DNA from 2 places in the Micromonospora sp. NPDC005173 genome. Region 1 is predicted to be linked to the other one. Evidence: riboswitches for the same ligand, from Rfam matches in the RefSeq annotation. Region 1 holds a riboswitch; the other holds the start of a gene.

Region 1 (7,121 bases):
CGTCGCTGGTGTACGGCAGCACGGTGAAGCCGTCGGCGACCAACTCCTCGGCGGCGCGGAGCAGTTCCACCCCGTCGGGCAGCAACGTCCGCTCGTCGCCGATCACCTCCAGCTTGATCCAGTCGGTGTCGAACGCGTCCCTGGCCAGTCGGGCCACCTTCACCGCCTCGGGGGCGGTGTAGCAGCCGGCGGTGTTCGGCAGCAGCCGTACCCCGCACCGGTCCAGCAGCTCCAACAGCCCACCGGCTGAGCCCGGGGCGGTGTCCACCCGGCGCAGGGCGAGGGTGACCAGCTCCGTGCCGGACGCCCGGATCGCCTGCTCCAGCACGTGCAGATTCGCGGCTCCGCCGGTGCCGAGGATCAGCCGCGAGGTGAACGTCACTCCGCCCAGCTCGAACGGCACGCCGCTCACCCGCCCTGCGCGGCGGTGAGCACCTCGACCCGGTCACCGTCGCGCAGCACCGTCGCCGGCCAGCCGGCCCGGGGCACCACCTCGCCGTTGACCGCGACCGCCACCCCGCGCTGCTGGGGTGCGACGTCGCGGACCAGGTCGGCCACCGACGCGCCACCTGGGACGCTGCGTCCGGCCCCGTTCACCGTCAACTCCATCAGTCCTCCTCCATCGTCCGATCGCCAACACCGACGGCACCGGACCCAGCCAGCCCACCGACACCGACCGCGCCGGTGGATTCCGGGGAGTTGCTGGAGAAGCGGTCGGGCCGGAAGGGCGCGAGCAGCGGGTCGGGCACGCCGGTGGTCACCAGGTCGGCGATCAGGTCGGCGGTGACCGGGGTGAGCACGATGCCGTGCCGGTGGTGCCCGGTGGCGGCCAGCACGTCCGGCCGGCCGGGCAGCGGCCCGAGGATGGGCGCGTTGTCCGGGGTGCCCGGGCGCAGCCCGGCGACCGCCTCGACCAGGTCGTACTCGGCCAGCTCGGGGAGCAGGTCGACGCCGGCACGGAGCAGGCGCAGCACCGCGCCGGCGGTGACCGTGGTGTCCGACCGCTCCTCTACCGTCGCGCCGAGCACCACCTCGCCGTCGACGCGGGGCACCAGATAGACCTGCTCGCCGTCGGCGTACCCCCGGATCACGTGCCGGAAGCCCGGCGCGACGCCGTCGGGCGCGCGCAGCCGGAGGACCTGGCCCTTCACCGGCCGCACCGGCAGGCCGGTGAGGGCGGCCGCGCCGCAGCCGGCGGCGACCACGGTGATCCGGGCGTCCACCTCGGAGAGGTGCCGGACCGGCTGCGGCACGAGCACCGCGCCGGACCGCCGGGCGGCCGTGCGCAGCGCCGGCACCAGCAGCCGGGGGTCAACCTGGTGGTCGGTGGGCGCGAGCGCGCCGCCGCGCACCCGCGGCGCAAGCGCCGGCTCGCGGTCGCGCAGCTCGGTGGGGCGCAGCGGGGTCACCGGCAGTCCCAACCCCTGCTGGTACGCCCAGAGCCGGCGCGCCTCGGCCAGGTCGTCGCCGGTCAGCCCGACCATCAGGGTGCCCTCGGTCCGGTAGCCGAACTCGGCGCCGGTCGCCTCGGTCAGCTCGGCGGCGAACGCCGGCCAGCGGGCGGCGGACGCCAGCAGCAACCCGGTCAACTGCCGTTCACCGAAGTACGCCTCGGCGACCGGGGAGAGCATGCCCGCGGCCACGGCCGACGCCCCCGAGCCGGAGGCCGGATCGTGCACCTCCACTCGCAGCCCGCGCGCGGCGCACCGCCAGGCGATCGCCAACCCGATCGGGCCCGCCCCCACCACCGCCACGTCCGGCCGGACCCGGTCGTCGGATCGCGTCGACGGGGACCGGCCGGTCAGCACGTCAGCGCCCCGAGCAGCTCGGCGGTGGCCCGGGCGGGATCGGCGGCGGCGGAGATCGCGCCGACGACGGCCACCCCGTACGCCCCGGCGTCCCGCAGCGCCGGCACCCGGTCGGCGGTCACCCCGCCGATCGCGATGACCGGCACGTCGACGGCGCCGGTGACCGCGCGTACCCCCGCTGGGCCGATCGGGTCGGGTAGCCCGGACTTGGTGCTGGTGGCGTGGCACGGCCCGACGCCCAGGTAGCTCGCTCCGGCGGCGACCGCCTCGACCGCCGTCCCCGGCGCGCGGGCGGTGGCTCCCAGCACACGGGTGGGGCCGAGCACCCGGCGGGCGGCGGCGACCGGCAGGTCGTCGGCCCCGACGTGCCCACCGGCGGCGCCCACCGCCAGCGCCACGTGCAGCCGGTCGTTGACCAGGCAGTTCGCCCCGTACGGCGCACAGAGCGCCAGCACCCGGCGGGCCAGGTCGTACGCCTCGCGGTCGGTAGCGGAGTCCTCGACCCGGACCTGCACCACCAGGTCGGCGCGGGCCGCTGTGAGGGCGGCCCGGACCACGGTGAGCGGATCCCGCCCGGGTCGGGTGTCGGTGATCAGATGCAGTCGCCCAAGGGACGGCACGGCAACTCTCCTCCCTGCGCCGGCATTACCCGGATCAGGTTCGACGGTCGGGGGCTGTCAGCCCCCCTCTCAGCCCGGTACACCGGGCTCCCGTGGGTTACTTGCGTGTCACCGTACGACAGTTCCGCCGGTCTGCCAAGGCGGGGTCGGCGGCTGGTCGGCGGGCCCCGGCCGTGGCGCGTGGCGAGATCCGTTGGGCGCTTCATGCGGTCCTGTTCGGAATGTCGCCTGCCGTTGCAGAACCGTTACCCGTCGGCATCTTGCCCGACATTGATCCAGCCGAATTAATTTGTTCAGCGATTCGACAAAATGCTGGAGTGGGCGCCCTGGCACGGCGCCCGCACCGGCTCCATCTGGGACGGTCTTCGGCGAGCCGGCCCCCGCGATCCCTGTCCACCGCGACATAGGAGGCGGCGTGTCCGATTCTCGTCGTGCCCGCGTACCCATCACTGCGACCCTGATCTCCCTTGCCCTCGCCTCGACGACCCTGTTCGGGCTGCCGGCGCAGGCGGCTCCCGCCGCGCAGGCCGCACCGGCCGCACAGGCCGCGCCAGCGGTCGTGCAGGCCGCCCCGGCCACCCAGCCACTCCCCCGGGCGGCCCAGGCCGCCGACGAGCCCTTCTCCGTCCTGGTGTTCTCCAAGACGGCCGGCTTCCGCCACGACTCCATCCCCACCGGTCTCGCCGCCATCCAACAACTCGGCGCTGCCAACGGATTCACCGTGGACAGTTCGGAGGACGGTGCCGCGTTCACCGATGCCAATCTGGCGAAGTACAAGGCGGTGATCTGGCTCTCCACCACCGGCGACGTCCTGGACGCCGAGCAGCAGGCGGCGTTCGAGCGTTACGTGCGTGCCGGCGGCGGTTACGTCGGCATCCACGCCGCCTCGGACACCGAGTACAGCTGGGCCTGGTACGGCGACCTGGTCGGCGCGTACTTCGCCAACCACCCGGCGAACCAGCAGGCCACGGTCAAGGTGGAGGACCACGCCCACCCGTCCACCGCTGAACTGCCGGACCGCTGGTCCCGGTTCGACGAGTGGTACAACTACCAGACCAACCCCCGGCCGGACGTGCACGTGCTGGCCACCCTGGACGAGAAGAGCTACACCCCGGGTGCCGGCGCGATGGGCGCCGACCACCCGATCGCCTGGTGCCAGGACTTCGACGGCGGTCGTTCCTGGTACACCGGGGGCGGGCACACCCGGGAGTCGTACGCCGAGCCGGAGTTCCTCAACCACCTGCTCGGCGGCATCCGGACCGCCGCCGGCGTGGCGGACGCCGACTGCGGCGCCTCGAAGACCACGAGCTTCGAGAAGGTCGCCCTGGACAGCAACACCAGCAACCCGATGGAGCTGGACATCGCGCCCGACGGGCGGGTCTTCTACATCGAGCGCGACGGCCGGGTGCAGATCGTCAAGCCGGACACCGGCAGCACCGTCACCGCCGTCGACCTGGACGTCTTCACCGGCAACGAGGACGGCCTGATCGGCATCCGGCTCGACCCGGACTTCGCCACCAACAAGTGGGTCTACCTCTACTACGCCCCGAACGACGGCATCGCGCGCAACCTGCTGTCCCGGTTCACCGTGACCGGCGACACCATCGACCCGGCCAGCGAGAAGCAGGTGCTGCGGGTCGACACCCAGCGCAACACCTGCTGCCACGCCGGCGGCAGCATGGCGTTCGACGGCGACGGCAACCTCTACCTGGCCACCGGTGACAACACCAACCCGTTCGAGTCCAGCGCGTACACGCCGATCGACGAGCGGCCGGGACGCCAGGACTTCGACGCGCAGCGCACCTCTGGCAACACCAAAGACCTGCGCGGCAAGGTGATCCGGATCCACCCGGAGGACGACGGGACGTACACCGTCCCGGCGGGCAACCTCTTCCCGTCCGGCACCGAGAAGACCCGTCCCGAGATCTACGCGATGGGCTTCCGCAACCCGTTCCGGATCGGCACCGACCCGGGCACCAACACCCTCTACGTCGCGGACTACGGGCCGGACGCCAACGCCGACAACCCGAACCGGGGCCCCCGGGGCCTGGTCGAGTGGAACATCGTCACCCCCGGCAACTACGGCTGGCCGTACTGCACCGGAACGAACGAGGCGTACAACGACTACACGTTCCCGTCCGGCCCGAGCGGGGCGAAGTTCGACTGCGCGGCTCCGGTCAACAACTCGCCCAACAACACCGGCCTGGCCAACCTCCCGCCGGTCGTACCGGCGACCGTCGACTACGGCTACGCCGGTGACGCGCGGTACCCGGAGATCGGCGGCGGCGGAGCCCCGATGGGCGGCCCGGTCTACCGGTACGACGCCGACCTCGACTCCGACCGGAAGTGGCCGGCGTACTACGACGGCAAGGCGCTGCTCGGCGAGTGGAACCAGTCGAAGATGTACACCATGCAGGTGACCGCCGACGGCAAGTCGTTGGTGGACATCAACCAGCTGCTCACCGGGATGAGCATGATCCGGCCGATGGACTTCGAGTTCGGCCCGGACGGCGCGCTCTACCTGATCGAGTGGGGCAGCGGCTTCGGCGGCAACAACGACAACTCCGGCGTCTACCGGATCGACTACATCGCCGGTGACCGCGCACCGATCGCGGTGGCGGCGGCCACCCCGACGTCGGGGCCCGCACCGTTGACGGTCGCCTTCTCCAGCGCCGGCTCGCGGGACCCGGACGGTGGCACGCTCACCTACGCCTGGGCCTTCGGCGACGGGCAGACCTCCACCGAGGCCAACCCGACGCACACCTACGCCACGGCGGGCAGCTTCACCGCCCAGCTCACCGTCACCAACCCGAAGGGCCGTACCGCGGTGGCCAACGTGCCGGTCACCGTGGGCAACACCGCGCCGACGGTGACCATCGAGTTCCCGCCGGACGGCGGCTTCTTCGACTGGGGTGACCAGGTCCGCTACACGGTCACGGTGACCGACCCGGAGGACGGGCAGATCGACTGCGACCGGGTGCAGCTCCAGGTGCTGCTCGGTCACGACGAGCACGCCCACCCGCTGGAGCAGCACACCGGCTGCACCGGCACGGTCCAGACGTCGCTCGCCTCCGGGCACGGCGCCGAGGCGAACGTGTTCGCGGTCTTCGAGGCCACCTACACCGACGAGGGTGGCGCTGGTGGGGCCGGACCGCTCACCGGGCGGGCCATCGAGCAGTTGCAGCCCAAGCGCAAGCAGGCCGAGTACTTCACCGCCACCGGGCGGGCGCCGGTGAGCACCGGCGGCGGCGACGCCGGCGTGCAGCGGGAGACCACCGGCGACACCGCCGGCGGCGGCCAGAACATCGGCTTCATCGAGGACGGCGACTGGTGGTCGCTCGCCCCGGCGAACCTCACCAACATCACCGACATCCGGTTCCGGGCCGCCTCGGCCACCTCCGGAGGCCGGATCGAGGTCCGCGCCGGTGCGGTCGACGGACCGGTGGTCGCCACGGCCACCGTCCCGGGCACCGGCGGGTGGCAGACGTACACGGACGTGACCGCGCCGGTGACCGGCGCCGGGAGCGGCACGCTGTACTTCGTCGCCCGGGACGCGAACGGTGGCGCGGGATCGCTGCTCAACGTCAACTGGATGGACTTCCTCGGCCGCGGCGTCACCGAGAACGCGCCGCCGGCGGTGAGCGCCACCGCCACCCCGGCCACCGGCACCGCGCCGGTAACCGTCGCCTTCGACGGCACGGCCACCGACGCCGAGGGTGACACCCCGCTGACGTACGCCTGGGACTTCGGTGACGGCGGCACGGCGACCACTGTGGACGCCAGCCACACCTACACCAGCCCGGGCACCTTCACCGCGACCCTCACGGTGACCGACAGCAAGGGCGCCAGGGCGTACGCCACGGTGCCGGTGCGGGTGGACGCGCCGAACACGTCCTGCTTCGGGGCGCGCTCGGACGACTTCACCGGCGCCAGCCTCGACAAGAGCCGGTGGACCAGCGTGGTCCGGGAGAACCAGCTCTACTCGGTCTCCGGCGGCGCGCTGCGGCTGCCCACCGCGGTGGGCGACCTCTACGGCGGCCGCAACGACGCCACCAACCTGGTGCTCCAGCCGGCTCAGAGCGGAGCCTGGCAGGTGACCACCCGGGTCACCCTGCCGGTGACGACCAACTACCAGCAGGCCGGCCTGCTGGTGTACGGCGACGACGACAACTACGCCAAGCTGGACCTGCTCTACTCGGGCAGCCGGCGGGTGGAGTTCATTCGCGAGACGGCCGGCACGCCCCGCAACGAGGCCGCCGACAGCACCGCGGCACCCGCCGGTGACACCCTGCACCTGCGGCTCAGCAGCGACGGGACGAACCTGACCGCGGCCGTCTCGGCCGACGGGCAGACCTTCACCCCGGTCGGCCGGTCGGCCGCACTCGCCGGCATCACCAACCCGCGGATCGGGCTCTTCGCGCTCAACGGCGGCACCGAGGCGCCGGTGGTGGACGCCAGCTTCGACTGGTTCCAGATCACGCCGGACGCCCCGGCCGGACCGGTCGTGCCGTCGGACGAGTTCACCGGCGACACGCTGGACAAGTGCCGGTGGAACGCGATCCTGCGGGAGGACCCGAACGGTTACCGGGTCACCGGTGGCGCGCTGCGGGTCGACGTGCCCAACGGTGACATCTACGGCGGCGACAACACCGGGCCGAAGAACTTCATCCTCCAGACCGCGCCCTCGGGCGAC
Region 2 (7,121 bases), on a different contig from region 1:
GCAGAGCCGCGGTGATCGAGGAGACCGCGCCGACCGCGCCACCGCCGGGCAGCGGCAGCGTCGCGTCGCCGTACGGTGCGCCGTTGTCGAGCACCACGTCGGCGAGGTCGGCCAGCTTGCGCCCGGACGGGTGCCGGGAGGCCATCCCACCGGAATGTTGTGCGGAGGTGATCGCCACCAGCCCGTGCCCGCGCTGCTTGACCAACGTGGCGAACTCCACCATCGCGCCGTTGACCCCAGAGTTCGAGGCGAGCACGAAGACGTCGGCGGGCCGCACCGGGGCAAGCTCGTAGAGCCGGTGCGCCACCGCCGGGTCCCGTTCCAGCAGCGGGCCGAGCCGCTCGGCCGGCTCCCCGCCAAGCAGCACCAGATCACGCAACGCGATCCGGTTGGTCGGCACCAGGCCACCGGCCCGGCCGGCGATCTCCATGGCCAGCGCCTCCGAGTGCCCGGTGCCGAACGCGTGCACCACCCCGTCGGCGCGCACCGCGTCGGCGATCAGGTCGGCGGCCTGCTCCACCGCCGCACGCTGGCTGGCGGCCACCCGGCCGATCGTCTCGGTCACCACGGCCAGGTAGTCCTCGGCACTCACGCTCATGCATCCTCCATCGTCCGGTTGCGGGCCAGCCAGTGCACCGCGAAGTCGACCGCCGCCCGCTGGCGCATCAACCTGCCGGTCCCGGTGCCGACCGGTCCGATGCGGACCGCCCCGGTGGCCTCCAGGTCCCGGCCCAACGCGCCGAAGTCGGTCTCGTCGAGCCGTACGTCCTGCCACCACACCCATTCACGGCCACCATCGGCGGTACGCACCGCCCCGCCCAGCCGCTCCCTGGGCGGGGACGGTCGGCGGTACTCGGCGAGGTGCATTGAGGTGTTCACGCCATGGTCCACGCCGAGCAGCAGCACGTCGGCGTCCAGATCGTGGAGCCGGGCCAGCGGGGAGCCCTCGCCGAGCATGTCGGCCCGGTCGTGCCCGGCCATCACCTGCTCGGCGGCCGGCCCGAGCGCGGCGAACGACACCTGCGGATGCGAGCTGCGCAGTGCGCCCGGCCAGCCACGGACCGTCTCGGCGAGCACACCCATGTACCGGCTCGGGGTGACCGCCGGGTCGAAGCCCGGCATCTCGGCGCGGATCAGCGGCCACCAGTCCGCCGGCACCGGCGGGTTGCGCCACTGCGCGGGGTCGCTGTTGTCGGGAGTGTGGGTGGGCACCACGAGGGTGCCGTCCGGGCCGAGGGCGTCGCGCAGGGCGAGCACCACCGCCTGCGGCCCGCCACAGACGAAGCCCAGCGGACGCAGCGCGGCGTGCACCAGCAGCGTTGCACCGGGGCGTACGCCCAGCAGGCGCAGTTGCGCGGCGAGCGACCGCCGGGTGCCCGGCGTGCCGGCGTCCGTCGTCACAGTGGTCCTCCTCGCTGCCCGGCGCGGTTCAGGCCGCGCCGCCGACCCGGGCCAGGATCGCCTCGGCCAGCGGGCCCGGCGCGGCGTCCGGAATCCAGTGACTCACCCCGGGCAGTTGTACGAAGCGGTAATCCCCGGTCACGTTCGCGGCGCACGCCTCCGCGGCGGTCCGGCCGATGGCCATGTCCCGGTCGCTCCACAGGTACGTGGTGGGCACCGCGACCTGGCCGACGTCGGCCAGGTCGGCGCGCGACATCGCCCGGTACCAGTTCAGGGCGGCGGTGAGCGCCCCCGGCTCGCGCATCGGGTCCGCGTAGCGGGCCACCCGGGTCGCATCGCCCACCCCGCCGAGCAGCTTGCGCAGCGCGGTCGCGTTCCACGCCAGCAGCACCTTCTCCGCCTTTTCCGGCTTGCGGAACAGCGCGATGTACGACGAGCGGGCCTTCTGCTGGCCGTCGTTGGCGAGCGCGTGCGCCATGGCCGCCGGATGGGGCACGGACACCGCGGTCAGCGTGCGGACCCGCTCGGGGTGCTCAGCGGCCATCGCCCACGCCACGACGGCGCCCCAGTCGTGGCCGACCAGGTGAACGGCGTCCAGACCGAGAGCGTCGAGCACGGCCACCACGTCGGCGACCAGCTCGGGGATCCGGTACTCGGCGACCGCTGCCGGCCGGGCGCCCGGCGAGTAGCCCCGCTGGTCCAGCGCGTACGTGCGCAGCCCGGCGGCGTGCAGCGCCGGGACGACCTCGTCCCACTCGCCGGAGTGCTGGGGGAAGCCGTGCAGCAGCACGACGGGTGCACCGCCCGACGGGCCACCGGTGCGTACCTCGAACGTGAGACCTCGCGCGTCGACCCGCATGATCGTCAGCCTACCCAGCCGGCGTCGTGCGGGCCGGCCGCCGAGGTGGCGGACGTCCTGCTGGGCCGGCACCCCCGGTCGGTGCTAGCGTCACCGAGACAACTTCACATCCGACAGGGGAGCGCACAGCGCTGAGAGTGCGGGCACGCCCGCAGACCCTCGAACCTGATCTGGGTAATGCCAGCGCAGGGAGTTCGGTCGACCTCCAGCCGCGCCGCCGTCCGGTGCCAACCGGGCTGCGGCGTGCGTCTTCTCCTGGTTCGCATTCAGGACTAGGAGCATCCACATGAACCACACCGACACCAACCGCTGGCGCACCATCGACATCGTGGTCGCCTCGGTGATCGCGGTCGCCTTCGGCGTCATCTTCTGGGCCTGGGGCCTGGTCTGGAGTGCCACCGAGGGCGCCTTCGCCTTCTTCCCGCCGGCGCAGACCCTGCTCTACGGGGTCTGGCTGATGCCGGCCGTGCTCGGCGGCCTGGTCATCCGCAAGCCCGGCGCCGCGCTCTACTGCGAGACGGTGGCCGCGGTCCTCTCCGCGCTGCTGGGCAGCCAGTGGGCCGGCACGGTCATCCCGCAGGGCATCGTGCAGGGAATCGGCGCCGAGTTGGCCTTCGCCGCCTTCCGGTACCGGTCGTTCCGGCTGCCGACCGCGGTACTGGCCGGCGCGCTGACCGGGCTCAGCGCCGCCCTGTTCGACTTCTTCGTCTGGAACGTCGACTACGCGCTCACCGACTACCGCATCCCGTACGCACTGCTCACCATCGTCAGCGCCACGGTGCTCGCCGGCGCCGGCGGTTGGCTGCTCACCCGCGCCCTGGCCAACACCGGCGTCCTCGACCGCTTCCCGGTAGCCCGCGACCGCCCCGCCATCTGACCATCCGTGTCGATCATGAGGTTGACCGGCGGATTGATCTTCGAAACACCCGCCAACCTCATGATCGACCGGGCAGGGTGGACCGGACGCGGAGTGGGGGTGTGGGTGCGGTGAGCGGGGTGCAGTTGCGGGGGTTCGGCTGGCGGCACGCCGGGCGCCTCGCCTGGGCGGTGCGTGGGGTGGACCTGCGGGTCGAGGCTGGGGAGCGGGTGCTGCTGCTCGGGCCCTCGGGGGCCGGCAAGAGCACCCTGCTCAGCGCACTGGCCGGGCTGCTACCCGAGGACTCCGGCGAGCAGGAGGGCACGGTCGAGATCGACGGGCTCGACCCACGCAAGGGGCGGGAACGGGTCGGCATCGTCTTCCAGGACCCGGAGACCCAGCTGGTGATGGCCCGCTGCGGCGACGACGTCGCGTTCGGGCTGGAAAACCGGGGCGTGCCGGCCGGCGAGATCTGGCCCCGGGTGGACGAGGCCCTGCATCGGGTCGGCTTCCCGTACTCCCGGGACCGGAACACCGCCGCGCTCTCCGGCGGCGAGCAGCAACGCCTCGCCCTGGCCGGCGCGCTGGCGCTGCGACCCGGCCTGCTCCTGCTCGACGAGCCGACCGCCAACCTCGACCCGGCCGGCGCCGACCTGGTCCGGCGGGCGGTGGCCGGCGCGCTGGACGCGGACACCACGCTGATCCTGGTGGAGCACCGGGTCACCGAGGCGCTGCCCCTGGTCGACCGGGTCGTCGTCCTGGAGCCCGGCGGCGGGGTCCGCGCGGACGGCCCGCCCGCGGCGATCTTCGCCGCGCACGGCGACGCCCTCGCCGCCGAGGGTGTCTGGGTGCCGGGTCACCCCATCGCGCCCCGGCCGGCGACCGCCGCCCCCGGCGAGCTGTTGCTCACCGCCGACCGGCTCGGCCTGCCGCCCCGGCTGGGCCCGACCGACCTGGCGGTACGCGCCGGCGAGGCGCTCGCCGTACGCGGGCCCAACGGCGCCGGCAAGTCGACCCTGGCACTGCTGCTCGGCGGGCTGCTCCGGCCGGGCGTCGGCCGGGTCACCGCGTCCGCCGAGCTGGCCGGGCCGGACCAGCGCACTCCCCCGCACCGGTGGCGGGCACCCGCGCTGGCCCGGCGGATCGGGTCGGTCTTTCAGGATCCGGAGCACCAGTTCGTCACCAGCACGGTCTTCGACGAGTTGGCGCTCGGTCCGCGCCGGACCGGCCAACCCGAGGCGGCCGTCAAGGAGACCGTGGCCGGGCTGCTGGACCGGCTGCGGCTGACCCGGCTCGCCGCTGCCAACCCGTACACCCTCTCCGGTGGCGAGGCGCGGCGGCTGAGCGTGGCGACCGCCCTGGCCACCGCGCCCCGTCTGCTGATCTGCGACGAACCCACCTTCGGCCAGGACCGACGCACCTGGCGGGAGTTGGTCGACCTCTTCGCCGACCTGCGCGACGCCGGACACGGCGTCGTCACGGTCACCCACGACGCGGACTTCGTCGCCGCGCTCGCCGACCGCACCGTCACCCTGGAGCGATCGTGACCAGCGGGGACGACAACCGATGATCAGCATCGAGCCGGTCGCCGCGCCCGGTGCGCCGCTGGCCCGCCGCAACCCGGTGGCGAAGGTGGCCGCCGCACTGCTCTTCTCGTTCATCCTGTTGGCCACCCTGGACCCGGTGGCCCCGGCGATCGCCATCGCGGTCGAACTCGCCGTGCTGCCGCTGTTCGGCATCCGCTACCGGGTGCTGGCCCGGCGAGCGTGGCCGCTGCTGGTCAGTGCCGCCGGCATCCTGATCACCCTGGTGCTGTTCGCCGCCGACCGGTCCGGCCGGGTCCTGCTGGACGCGGGACCGGTGCTGGTGACCACCGGAGTGCTGCTCACCGCGCTCGGCCTGGTGCTGCGGGTGCTCGCGGTGGCCCTGCCCGGCGTGATCGTCTTCGCCACCACCGATCCCACCGACCTGGCCGACGCGCTGATCCAGAACGCGAAGGCGCCAGCCCGGTTCGCCATCGGGGCGCTGGCCGCGTTCCGGCTGGTGCCGCTGCTCGGTCAGGAGTGGCAGATGATCAGCATGGCCCGGCGGGCGCGTGGCGTCGACGCCGGGCGCAACCCGGTGGCGAAGCTGCGGCTGTTCACCTCCACGGCGTTCGCGCTGTTGGTCGGTGCGATCCGCCGGGGCACCCGGCTGGCCGTGGCGATGGACGCGCGCGGCTTCGACGCCGGCACGCCGCGTACCGTGGCCCGCCGTCAGCCCTTCACCCGCGCCGACACCCTGCTGATCGTCGCCGCAGCGGTGCTGGCCGGCACCGCCCTGACCACCAGCATCCTCCTGGGAACCTTCCGCCCCCTGATCGGCTGACCCCGCCCCACCCACAGCAAAGCTGAGGGCGGGGCGGGGCCGACAAGGGTTGGTTCAGCTGCGGCGGAAGGCGTAGCGGCGGGGTTGGCCGGCGCGTTGGCTACGGCCGCCAGCGGAGCGGGGGCCACCGCCGTGCGGCGGTCCGGCCGTCGGTGCCGCTGGCCGTTCGGCCGCCGGCAGGTCGACCACCGCCGGCACGTTGACCACCGGCGGCACCTCGATCCCTGCCGGCACCTCGGTTGCCGTCGGCAGGTCGGCCAGCGGCAACAGGTCGACCGGCTCCGCCGGCTCGGTCGGCAGCCCCGACCCGACCAGCATGGCCGGTAGGGCCGGCTCGACCGGTGGGAGGTCGGGACGGGTCAGCGGTAGCGGCAGCGAGCCACGGCCGGCCGCCGGGTCGGTGCCGGGCGGCGTCGGTGCGGGGGTACGGGACTTCTTCGGGTTGCGCCTGGCTGGCATCCGGGCCTCCTTCGGGCCGATCGACACGGCCGGTCCCGCGCTCCGGCGGTCGGTCGGTTCGGCTGGTGACCGTCGCAGCGTGACGGTCGAACGGGGAAGGGACTGCTCACCGGGGTCGAGCAGGGCCAGCACCGCCGCACGGCGGGTGGGGATGCGGGACGCCCGGGAGCGCACGGACCGCGGCGCGGGGCGGCGGGCCGGCTCGGAGAGTGGGGCGTCAGATGCGCATGCCCAGACGCTATCCCGTTGGCGGGCACCGGCGCATCCGGTTTTCCTGGCACGATCGGCACCATGCTGATCGCGTTCTCGATTACCCCGCTCGGTGTCGGTGAGTCCGTCGGTGACCTGGTGGCCGAGGCGGTGCGGGTGGTCCGCGAGTCCGGCCTGCCCAACCGGACGGATGCCATGTTCACCACCGTCGAGGGCGAGTGGGACGAGGTGATGGCGGTGGTGAAGCGGGCGGTCGACGTGGTGGCCGCGCAGGCGCCCCGGGTGAGTGTGGTGCTCAAGGCCGACATCCGGCCGGGAGTGACCGACGCGCTCACCGCGAAGGTGGCCCACGTGGAGGATCGGTTGGCCCAGGGCTGAGCGCTACCGGCCGGTGACCGGCTGTCGACGACGACGCCCGCACTCCCACGCACCGCGATACGGTCGCAGCACGGCAGTGCGACGGTGAGAGGTGGCGGCACGGATGGCTGAGCAGGCGACGGCGCAGATCGGTGTGACCGGGCTGGCGGTGATGGGCCGCAATCTGGCCCGCAACCTGGCCCGCAACGGCTTCACCGTGGCGGTGCACAACCGTTCGCCTACGCGCACCCGCAGCCTGATCGCCGAGCACGGCGACGAGGGCACGTTCGTGCCCGGCGAGTCGATGACCGACTTCGTGGCGTCGCTGGAACGACCCCGCGCGGTGATCGTGATGGTCAAGGCGGGTGCGCCCACCGACGCGGTGATCGACGAGCTGGTGCCGCTGCTGGATGAGGGCGACATCATCGTCGACTGCGGTAACGCCCACTTCGCCGACACGCGTCGCCGGGAGGAGTCGCTCCGGGCGCGAGGGCTGCACTTCAGCGGCACCGGTGTCTCCGGCGGCGAGGAGGGCGCGCTGCTCGGGCCGAGCATCATGCCGGGCGGCTCCGCCGAGTCGTACGCCAAGCTCGGGCCGATGTTCGAAAAGAT

The links. A riboswitch is a leader RNA that binds a small molecule or an ion and turns the genes downstream of it on or off. The one in region 1 is predicted to bind thiamine pyrophosphate.
Region 2: another riboswitch for thiamine pyrophosphate. It lies ahead of ABZV00_RS21815 (ECF transporter S component); the one in region 1 lies ahead of thiE (thiamine phosphate synthase).

The regions. Positions count from the first base shown of each region.
Region 1 covers NZ_JBEXIK010000024.1:49,035-56,155, forward strand. The annotation lists gene ABZV00_RS23990 (thiazole synthase) at 1-412, opposite strand, end outside; gene thiS (sulfur carrier protein ThiS) at 409-609, opposite strand; gene thiO (glycine oxidase ThiO) at 609-1,808, opposite strand; gene thiE (thiamine phosphate synthase) at 1,802-2,428, opposite strand; TPP riboswitch at 2,423-2,532, opposite strand; gene ABZV00_RS24010 (ThuA domain-containing protein) at 2,844-7,121, shown strand, end outside.
Region 2 covers NZ_JBEXIK010000020.1:11,233-18,353, forward strand. The annotation lists gene ABZV00_RS21800 (SIS domain-containing protein) at 1-598, opposite strand, end outside; gene ABZV00_RS21805 (AAC(3) family N-acetyltransferase) at 595-1,401, opposite strand; gene ABZV00_RS21810 (alpha/beta hydrolase) at 1,430-2,260, opposite strand; TPP riboswitch at 2,366-2,470, shown strand; gene ABZV00_RS21815 (ECF transporter S component) at 2,547-3,137, shown strand; gene ABZV00_RS21820 (ABC transporter ATP-binding protein) at 3,248-4,663, shown strand; gene ABZV00_RS21825 (energy-coupling factor transporter transmembrane component T) at 4,683-5,483, shown strand; gene ABZV00_RS21830 (hypothetical protein) at 5,538-5,942, opposite strand; gene ABZV00_RS21835 (MTH1187 family thiamine-binding protein) at 6,234-6,530, shown strand; gene gndA (NADP-dependent phosphogluconate dehydrogenase) at 6,634-7,121, shown strand, end outside.